One region of the Streptomyces sp. NPDC017890 genome, then DNA from elsewhere that is predicted to be linked to it. Evidence: riboswitches for the same ligand, from Rfam matches in the RefSeq annotation. Region 1 holds a riboswitch; the other holds the start of a gene.
What was found. A riboswitch is a leader RNA that binds a small molecule or an ion and turns the genes downstream of it on or off. The one in region 1 is predicted to bind thiamine pyrophosphate.
Positions count from the first base shown of each region.

Region 2: another riboswitch for thiamine pyrophosphate. It lies ahead of thiO (glycine oxidase ThiO); the one in region 1 lies ahead of ACH4F2_RS15045 (thiamine ABC transporter substrate binding subunit).

Region 1 is NZ_JBIRHU010000010.1:63,381-68,650, forward strand. It holds gene ACH4F2_RS15035 (ABC transporter ATP-binding protein) at 1-441, opposite strand, end outside; gene ACH4F2_RS15040 (ABC transporter permease) at 494-2,095, opposite strand; gene ACH4F2_RS15045 (thiamine ABC transporter substrate binding subunit) at 2,140-3,225, opposite strand; TPP riboswitch at 3,305-3,410, opposite strand; gene rlmN (23S rRNA (adenine(2503)-C(2))-methyltransferase RlmN) at 3,477-4,589, opposite strand; gene ACH4F2_RS15055 (phosphatidate cytidylyltransferase) at 4,769-5,270, opposite strand, start outside.
Region 2 is NZ_JBIRHU010000011.1:229,664-234,933, forward strand. It holds gene ACH4F2_RS17065 (NAD(P)/FAD-dependent oxidoreductase) at 1-969, opposite strand, end outside; gene ACH4F2_RS17070 (hypothetical protein) at 1,002-1,352, opposite strand; TPP riboswitch at 1,405-1,516, shown strand; gene thiO (glycine oxidase ThiO) at 1,514-2,749, shown strand; gene thiS (sulfur carrier protein ThiS) at 2,746-2,946, shown strand; gene ACH4F2_RS17085 (thiazole synthase) at 2,949-3,746, shown strand; gene pknB (Stk1 family PASTA domain-containing Ser/Thr kinase) at 3,895-5,270, shown strand, end outside.

The sequences.
Region 1 (5,270 bases):
GAGGGCGCGGGCCAGCGCCACCCGCTGCTGCTCACCGCCGGAGAGCGCGGCCACGGACCGGCGGGCGGCTCCCGGCAGCCCGACCAGTTCCAGCAACTCCGCCACCCGTTCCCGCTGTCCGGTGCGGGAGGCGCCACGCATCCGCGGCCCGAAGGCGATGTTTCCGGCCACGTCCCGCTGCGGGAACAGCTGGTGGTCCTGGAACATCAGCCCGACCTCGCGCTTGTGCGCGGGCACCCCGGACTGGTCCCGCCCGTCGAGCGTCACCCGTCCGGCGTCCAGCGGCTGGAGCCCGGCGACCGCCCGCAGCAGCGTCGACTTGCCGCTGCCGCTGGGCCCGAGCACGCACACCACCTCGTGCTCGGCGACATCCAGGTCGACGGCGTCGAGCACGGCCCGCCCGCCGAAGCGGACCGTCGCGCCCTCAAGGTTCAGCAGCATCCCTGGGTCTCCCGCATCCCTGGAAGCTCCATCTCCCGAAACTCCCGCATCCCTAGAACTCCCCGCTCCGGTCGGTCCGCAGCCGCTCCAGCACCACCAGGGCCACCGCGCACACCAGCATCAGAATCGTCGAAAGGGCCATCGCCTGGCCGTAGTTCATGTCCCCGGGCCGCCCCAGCAGTCGTGCCACCGCGACCGGCAGCGTCGGGTTGTCGGGCCGCGCGATGAACACGGTCGCCCCGAACTCCCCGAGCGACACCGCGAAGGCGAACCCGGCCGCGACCAGCAGGGCCCGCCGCACCATCGGCAGGTCGACCTCCCGCCACACCCGCCACGGCGACGCGCCGAGCACCGCCGCCGCCTCCCGCAGCCGTACGTCCACCGCCCGCAGCACCGGCAGCATGGTCCGGACGACGAACGGGACCCCGACCAGTGCCTGCGCCAGCGGCACCAGGATCCAGGACGCCCGGAGGTCCAGCGGGGGTTCGTCCAGCGCGATCAGGAACCCGAAGCCGACCGTCACGGCGGACACCCCGAGCGGCAGCATCAGCAGCGCGTCGAAGCCGCGTACGAAGCGGCCCGCGTCGCGGCGGGTGAGCGCGGTGGCGGCCAGCGCGCCGATCACCACGGCGATGGCGGTGGCGGCGACTGCGTACTGGAGGGAGTTGCCGATCGCCTCGATGGGCGGGACGAGGAAGGTGCCGCCGTCCTCCCGGGTCAGCGCCCGGTAGTAGCCGAAGCCGGGCGCGCCCAGCGACCGCTGGACGAGCACGGCGAGCGGCAGCACCAGCAGCACGGCGACGGTGATCAGAACCCCGGCCAGCAGCGCCCACTGCCCGGTCCCGCGCGGCCGGCGCGCGGTCGTGGCCGCGTCGACCAGGCGCAGGGCCGTCTCCCGCCGCCGTACCGACCAGGCGTGCACGGCGAGGATGGCGGCCACCGCGGCGAACTGGATCAGCGTCAGCACGGCGGCCGTGGACAGGTCGAAGATCTGGGAGGTCTGCCGGTAGATCTCCACCTCCAGGGTGGAGAAGGCGGGCCCACCGAGGATCTGGACCACGCCGAAGGAGGTGAAGGTGAACAGGAACACCATCAGCGCGGCGGCGGCCACGGCCGGCGCGAGCGCGGGCAGTGTCACCTGCCGCCAGGCCCTCAGCCGCGAGGCGCCGAGCATCCGCGCCGCCTCCTCCTGCCGCGGGTCGAGCTGCGACCAGAGGCCGCCGACGGTGCGTACGACGACGGCGTAGTTGAAGAAGACGTGCGCGAGGAGGATCGCCCACACGGTGGTGTCCAGCCGTACGCCCCACAGCCCGTCGAGCAGCCCGCCCCGCCCCACCAGTGCCAGGAACGCCGTACCGACGACGACCGTCGGCAACACGAACGGCACGGTCACCACCGCCCGCAGCACCTGCTTGCCGGGGAAGTCGAGGCGGGCGAAGACATAGGCGCCCGGCAGGGCGATCAGCAGGGTGAGCGCGGTGGAGGCCAGCGCCTGCCAGGTGGTGAACCACAGCACGTGCCGCACGTCGGACTGCGCGAGCACCTCCCCGATCCGCCCGAACCGCCAGGTGCCGTCGATCTCCAGTCCGCGCGCGACGATCGCGGCGACGGGGTAGGCGAAGAACACCGCGAAGAACGCCACGGGCACGGCCATCAGGGCCGGCCGCGCCACGTTCCCCGTGCGGCGCCGGCGCCCGGCTACTTCAGTACGAGTGAGGTCCACGACTTGACCCACTGGTCGCGGTTGTCGGCGATCTTCGCCGGGTCCATGGTCCGCGGGTCCTCGGCCTGCGGCCCGTACTTCCGGAACGCCTCGGGAATCTCCGCTCCCTCCCGCACCGGGTACACGAACATGTTCAGCGGCATGTCGTCCTGGAACTCCTTGCCGAGCAGGAAGTCGAGGAGTGCCTTGCCGCCCTCGGGGTTCCCGGCGTTGCTCAGCAGACCCGCGTACTCGACCTGGCGGAAGCAGGTGCCGGTGGCGACACCCGTCGGCGCGGTGGCCGGCTGCGGGTCGGCGTAGATGACCTCGGCGGGCGGGGACGAGGCGTAGGAGACGACGAGCGGGCGGTCGCCCTTGGCCTTCTTGCCGCCGGACGAGCCGGAGAACTCCTCGTTGTACGCCTGCTCCCAGCTGTCGACGACCTTGACGCCGTTCGCCTTCAGCTTCTTCCAGTAGTCCTCCCAGCCCTGGTCGCCGTACTCGGCGGCGGTGCCGAGCAGGAAGCCGAGGCCGGGCGAGGAACTGCCCGCGTTCTCGGTGACGAGCAGGTTCCTGTACTCGGGCTTGACCAGGTCGTCGAAGGAGTCCGGCGGGGTCAGCTTGTGCTCGCTGAAGTAGGCCTTGTCGTAGTTGACGCAGACGTCGCCGGTGGTGACGGGAGTGACCCGGTGCTTGTCCTGGTCGGTCCGGTACTCGGGGAGGACCAGGTCGGATCCCTTCGCCTCGTACGGCTGGAACAGCCCGTTGTCGAGCGCGCGGGACAGCAGCGTGTTGTCCACGCCGAAGAAGACGTCGCCCTGCGGGTTGTCCTTGGTGAGGACGGCCTTGTTGACGGCCTGCCCGGCGTCGCCGTCCTCCAGGACCCGGACCTTGTAGCCGGAGCTCTTCTCGAAGGCGGCGATGACGTCCTTCGACACGGCCCACGAGTTGTGGCTGACCAGGGTCACGGTCTTGGAGTCGCCGGCGCCCCGGCCGTCGTCGCCGGACGATCCGCAGGCGGCCAGGCCGCCGACCATGCCGAGCCCGAGGGCCAGGACGGTGGCCTTCTTGGTGATGCTCACTGAATTCCTCCTGGGTGACCAGGAGAAGACGCGGCCCCGCCCGAAACCCCTGGCGAGGGTCCCGGGCAGGGCGCAACAGCTCGAGTGGTGACCGATCTCCCTACCCAGAATGACCTGGGCCAGGTTCGGAGGGTCTGCGGCCGGTGCCGCACTCTCAGCGCTGTGGCGCTCCCCTGTCGGAATATGAAGATGTACTTCCGTATGAACTTCTGTACGAAGCTGTCGTACGACGATGTACGACGCCGGTCAGGTTACCGCTCGCTCGCGGCGAGCTGACCACACGCCCCGTCGATCTCCTGCCCACGGGTGTCCCGGATCGTCACCGGCACACCGTGCGCCGCGATCGCCTCCACGAACGCCTTCTCGTCCTCGGGCCGCGACGCGGTCCACTTCGAGCCGGGCGTGGGGTTGAGCGGGATGAGGTTGACGTGCACGGGCCTGCCCTTGAGCAGCCGCCCGAGCCGGTCACCGCGCCACGCCTGGTCGTTGATGTCCCGGATCAGCGCGTACTCGATCGACAGCCGGCGCCCGGAGGTGGCCGCGTACTCGAATCCGGCGTCCAGCACCTCACGCACCTTCCAGCGCGTGTTGACGGGGACCAGGGTGTCGCGCAGCTCGTCGTCGGGCGCGTGCAGCGAGATGGCGAGGCGGCACTTGAACCCCTCGCCGGTGAAGCGGTGGATGGCCGGGACGAGGCCGACCGTGGAGACGGTGATGCCGCGCTGGGAGAGGCCCAGTCCGTCGGGCTCCGGGTCGGTGAGGCGGCGGATGGAACCGACGACACGGTTGTAGTTGGCGAGGGGCTCGCCCATGCCCATGAACACGATGTTGCTCAGCCGGGCCGGTCCCCCGGGGACCTCGCCGTCCCGCAGGGCGCGCATTCCGTCCACGATCTGGTGCACGATCTCGGCGGTGGACAGGTTCCGGTCCAGGCCCGCCTGCCCCGTGGCACAGAACGGGCAGTTCATGCCGCAGCCCGCCTGGGAGCTGATGCACATGGTCACCCGGTCCGGGTAGCGCATGAGGACCGACTCGACGAGCGTCCCGTCGAACAGCTTCCACAGCGTCTTGCGCGTGGTGCCCTGGTCGGTCGACAGATGCCGTACGACGGTCATCAGCTCGGGCAGCAGGGCCTCCTGGAGTCCCTGGCGCGAGCCGGCCGGGATGTCGGTCCACTGCTCGGGGGCGTGCGCGTACCGCGCGAAGTAGTGCTGCGAGAGCTGCTTGGCGCGGAACGGCTTCTCGCCGATCGCGGCGACGGCCTCCTTGCGCTCGGCGGGCGTGAGGTCGGCGAGGTGCCGCGGCGGCCGCTTCGCTCCGCGGGGTGCAGCGAAGGTGAGCTCACCTGGGACGGGACGGGCCACGGTCGGACAACTCCTCATGACGGACGGCGGGCCTGTGGCAACATCCCCGCGTCGGCGGGGAGGACGGCAGAGCCATGCCGAAGCCAGGAGACCTCACTGGATCGTCCCCGCATCGGCGGGAACACACGGAAGGGCCCGCAGCCAGACGCCGCGGGCCCTTCCAGGCTACCTGATGACTGTCAACCCGAACCGACGAAGATCACCAGCAGCAACCACACCACCGGCGCGGTCGGCAGCAGCGAGTCCAGGCGGTCCATGATGCCCCCGTGGCCCGGCAGCAGCGTGCCCATGTCCTTGATGCCGAGGTCCCGCTTGATCATGGACTCGCCGAGGTCGCCCAGCGTGGCGCTGACGGCGACCGCGAGGCCGAGCAGCAGACCCTGCCACCAGGTGCCGTCGTCGATCACGAACTGCATGCACAGCGCACCGGCCGCCATCGCGAACGCCACCGCTCCGAGCAGGCCCTCACGGGTCTTGCCGGGGCTGATGCGCGGGGCGAGCTTGGTCCTGCCGAAGCGCCAGCCGACGGCGTAGGCGCCGGTGTCGCTGACGACCGTCAGCACCAGGAAGACCAGGACGCGCCGCGCACCGTCGTCCGCCATGAGCATCATCGCGACGAACGTGGCCAGGAAGGGCACGTAGAACGCCGCGAAGAGGCCCGCCGTGACGTCCTTGAGGTAG
Region 2 (5,270 bases), on a different contig from region 1:
GCCGATGACGTTCTCGGCGACCGTGCGCGGGCCCTGGAGGGCGTTGTCCCAGTGGTGCACGAGCAGCCGCTCGCCGTAGCGGCCGGAGGGGAAGGAGGCGCAGTCGCCGACCGCGTAGACGTCCGGCATCGAGGTGCGCAGGCGGTCGTCGGCCAGAACCTCCCCGTGCGCGCCGAGGTCGACCCCGGAGCCGGCGAGCCACGTGGTGGCGGGCCGGGCGCCGATGCCTACGACGACCGCGCCGGCGGGCAGCCGCGAGCCGTCGTCGAGCACCACGTGGCCGGGCTCCCCCGGGCCGCCGGGCTCGACGCGTTCCACGCGCGCGTGCGTGCGCAGTACGGCGCCGGCGTCGGCGTACCAGGCCGCCATCGGCGCGGCGACCTCGTCGGGCAGCGCGTCGGCGAGGGGCCGTCCCGCGGCTTCCACGACGGTCACCGCGCAGCCCGCCTCGCGCGCGGCGGTGGCGAACTCGGCACCGATCCAGCCCGCGCCGACGACCACGATGTCGTGCTGCCGGGCGAGCACCGGGCGCAGCCGTTCGGCGTCGTCCAGGGTGCGCAGCAGGTGCACGCCGGGCACCCCCTCCGAGCCGGGCAGCCGGATCGGTTCGGCGCCGGTCGCGAGGACGAGGACGTCGTACGGCACGGGCCCCGCGGAGGTGTCGAGTACGTGCGCGCCTTGGCGGACGCCCAGGGCCTCGCAGCCGAGCCGCAGGGTGATGCCGAGGGCCTCGAAGTCGACGTCGAAGGCGGAGCCCTCGGCCGTGCCGAGCAGGACGGCCTTGGACAGCGGGGGGCGGTCGTACGGCTGGTGCGGCTCCGCGCCGATCAGTGTCACGGTGCCGGTGAAGCCCTGCTCCCGCAGGGCGACGGCGGTCTGCACCCCCGCCATGCCCGCGCCCACGACGACCACGCGGCGCTCCGCGTCCGCTTCCCGTTCCCGGGCCCGCTCCTGCGTCTGCTCGCTCACCTGATCACCATAGACACCTGGCGATCCGCCGGTCAGTGCCCGTGCGCGGTGACCTGCTCCACAACGCTGGTCCCGCTGCCCCGCTGCGACTCCCACTCCCAGGTCTCCTCCAGGCGCACGCGCCCGTCCGGCAGCTCGACGACGGTCGACACGCAGTGTCCCGACGACGTGGCGCCGTCGGTCTTGAGCTGCACGTAGCGGAAGTCGAGACGGTCGCCCTCCCGGCTGCCCACCAGGCGGCCGCGGACGACGTCGCCGCCCGCGTACTCGGCCCATACGGCGCCGTCCTGCTCGTGATAGGTGAACCGGGTGCGCGTGCCCACCTGGCCGGGCGCCTGGTCGGTGACAGGGGCGAGAACGAGACCGTCGAGTGAACGCGCCACGGGTGGAGGCTCCCTTACGAGTGCGATGGGCTGCGGGCTAGGGTGGCCAACGTAAAGCACTCGCGGGAGCCCGGACGCACCGGGCTGAGAGGGAGGCTGGCGGCCTCCGACCGTACGAACCTGATCCGGGTCATGCCGGCGAAGGGAGGGGCTGGACGCCCATGTCGTCACCACCGACTTCCGCTTCCGCTGCCAGATCGGCCGCACCGGCCGCGACGGCCTCGCCACCGTCGCGTACGCCGGACGTCCTCGTCGTCGGCGGTGGGATCATCGGCCTGGTCACGGCCTGGCGGGCCGCGCAGCGCGGGCTCGTCACGGCCCTCGTCGACCCCGAACCGGGCGGCGGGGCGGCCCAGGTGGCGGCCGGGATGCTGGCCGCCGTCACGGAACTGCACTACGGCGAGCAGACGCTGCTCGCCCTGAACCTCGCCTCCGCCCGCCGCTACCCGGAGTTCGCCGCCGAGCTGACCGACCTCACCGGCCACGACCTCGGTTACCGCAGGTGCGGCACCCTCGCCGTCGCACTGGACGCCGACGACCGTGCCCACCTGCGGGAACTGCACGCGCTCCAGCAGCGCTCGGGCCTGGAGTCCGAATGGCTGTCGGGGCGCGAGTGCCGACGCCTGGAGCCGATGCTCGCGCCGGGTGTGCGCGGCGGGCTGCGGGTGGACGGCGACCATCAGATCGACCCCCGATGCCTCGCCGGGGCACTCGTGGCCGCCTGCGAACGCACGGGCGTCGTCTTCCACCGGGTGTGGGCCGACCGGCTCACCGTCGGGGGCGGCGGCGAGCGGGTCACGGGGATCGTCACGGCCGACGGCACGGCCCTGGAGGCCGGGCAGGTGGTCCTGGCCGGCGGCAGCCTGAGCGGACGGCTGACGGGCGTGCCGGAGGCCCTGCTGCCGCCGGTGCGGCCCGTGAAGGGGCAGGTGCTGCGGCTGGCGATGCCGCGGACGCACGGGCCGCTGCTGAGCCGGACGGTGCGTGCCGTGGTCCGCGGCAACCCGCTCTACCTGGTGCCCCGGGAGAGCGGCGAGCTGGTCGTCGGCGCCACCAGCGAGGAACTGGGCTGGGACACGACGGTCACCGCGGGCGGCGTCTACGAGCTGCTGCGCGACGCCCACGAGCTGGTCCCCGGCATCACCGAGCTGCCCCTGACGGAGACCCGGGCGGGTCTGCGCCCCTGCTCCCCGGACAACGCCCCGCTGCTCGGCCCGACCGGGCTGGACGGCCTGCTGCTGGCCACCGGGCACTACCGCAACGGCGTCCTGCTCACCCCGGTCACCGGCGACGTCATGGCGGACGCCCTGACCACCGGGGAACTGCCGGCCGAGGCCCGCCCCTTCACCCCGCGGCGCTTCGACGCCGCCCCCGCACTCTCGGAGCAGCCCGCATGAACATCTCCGTCAACGGCGAGCCCCGCGAGGTGGCTCCCGGTACGGCCCTGGACGCCCTGGTGGGTGCGCTCACCGCGGCGCCGTCCGGAGTGGCCGCCGCCCTCAACGAAACCGTCGTCCCGCGCGCGCGGTGGTCCGTCACCGCGCTGGCCGACGGCGACCGCGTCGAAGTCCTCACCGCCGTCCAAGGAGGCTGACCATGGCCGACGATCCCTTTGTCCTCGGCGGTACGGCGTACGGGTCCCGCCTGATCATGGGTACCGGCGGGGCGCCCAGCCTCGACGTGCTGGAGCGCGCGCTGGTGGCGTCCGGGACGGAGCTGACGACCGTCGCGATGCGGCGCGTGAACGCCTCCGTACACGGGTCCGTGCTGTCGGTGCTGGAGAAGCTCGGCATCCGGGTGCTGCCGAACACGGCCGGCTGCTTCACCGCCGGGGAGGCCGTCCTCACCGCGCGACTCGCGCGCGAGGCCCTCGGCACCGACCTGGTCAAGCTGGAGGTCATCGCCGACGAGCGCACCCTGCTGCCGGACCCGATCGAGCTGCTGGACGCGGCGGAGACACTGGTCGACGACGGGTTCACGGTGCTGCCGTACACGAACGACGACCCGGTCCTCGCGCGGAAGCTGGAGGACGTCGGGTGCTCGGCGATCATGCCGCTCGGCTCGCCGATCGGGTCGGGGCTCGGCATCCGCAACCCGCACAACTTCGAGCTGATCGTGGAGCACGCGCGCGTGCCGGTGATTCTGGACGCGGGGGCCGGTACGGCGTCGGACGTGGCGCTGGCGATGGAACTGGGCTGTGCGGGTGTGATGCTCGCCTCGGCGGTGACGCGGGCGCAGGAGCCGGTCCTCATGGCGGAGGGGATGCGGTTCGCCGTGGAGGCGGGGAGGCTGGCCCGGCGGGCCGGGCGGATCCCGCGGCGGCACTTCGCCGAGGCGTCGTCTCCCGCGGAGGGGCTGGCGGTTCTCGATCCGGAGCGGCCCGCTTTTCGGTAGTGCCGCGCTGTCGTGCCGTTCGTGCGGGTCCACGCCGTCGGTGGCCGGCCGCGCAGGGGCGTAAGAAGCGTCACAGGTCCGCTGCAGTACCGCCCCCGGCCGTCGGCGGCGGCGCCGGGTGTCCGTGGTGGCTCGTAGACTCACCTGCGTGGACACGACCCTTCAGGACCCTCTCGTCGGGCAGATGCTCGACGGCCGGTACCGCGTCGAGGCGCGGATCGCGGTCGGCGGGATGGCCACGGTCTACCGGGCCGTGGACACCCGCCTGGACCGCGTGCTCGCGCTGAAGGTGATGCACCCGACGCTCGCGGCCGACGCCACCTTCGTGGAGCGGTTCATCCGCGAGGCGAAGTCGGTGGCCCGCCTCGACCACCCCAACGTCGTGCAGGTGTTCGACCAAGGGGCCGAGGGAGCGTACGTCTACCTGGCCATGGAGTACGTCGCCGGCTGCACCCTGCGCGACGTGCTGCGCGAGCGCGGGGCGCTCCGGCCGCGGGCCGCGCTGGACATCCTGGAGCCGGTGCTGGCCGCGCTCGGCGCCGCGCACCGGGCCGGGTTCGTGCACCGGGACATGAAGCCGGAGAACGTCCTGATAGGGGACGACGGCCGGGTCAAGGTCGCCGACTTCGGCCTGGTCCGGGCCGTCGACACGGTCACCAGCACCACCGGAGCCGTCCTCGGCACCGTCTCCTACCTGGCGCCCGAGCAGATCGAGCACGGCGCCGCCGATCCGAGGGTCGACGTGTACGCGTGCGGCGTGATGCTGCACGAGATGCTCACCGGTGCCAAGCCGCACGACGGGGACTCCCCCGCCCAGGTGCTCTACAAGCATCTGCACGAGGACGTGCCGCCGCCGTCGGCCGCCGTGCCGGGGATGGCTTACGAGCTGGACGAGCTGGTCGCCTCGGCGACCGCCCGCAACCCGCAGATCCGTCCGCACGACGCCGTGGCCCTGCTCTCGCAGACCCGTCAGGCGCGCGGGACACTGAGCACGGACCAGCTGGACGCGGTGCCGCCGCAGGCGCTCGCCGCGGAGCACGACAACGCCGAGGACCGCACGAGCGTCATCCCGCGCGCGCTGACCTCCCCCGCGCTCGGCTTCGCTCGCCCGGGGGGACCCCCGTCCCGGCCACTGCCCGTCAACGAGGACGAGGGCGCGGGCGACGGCACGGCTGACGGGTTCCCCGCTGACGGGGTCGACCGCACCAGCCGCCTGGCCGCTCCCCCGCCGGTCCCGCCCCGGCGGCGCCGGCCGGAGCTGCGGCGCGGCCCGCTGGCGATCGTCGTGGCCGTACTGCTGGTGCTCGGCGTCGGCACGGGCGTCTGGTACATCAACTCCGGCCAGTTCACCAAGGTGCCGCCGCTGCTGTCCAAGACCGAGGCGCAGGCCCGGGACCGGCTGGACGACGCCGGTCTGGACGCCGGCAAGGTCCGGCACGCCTACAGCGACACCGTGGAGCGCGGCAAGGTCATGAGTACCGACCCCGGGGTCGGCACCCGTATCCGCAAGAACGACTCCGTGTC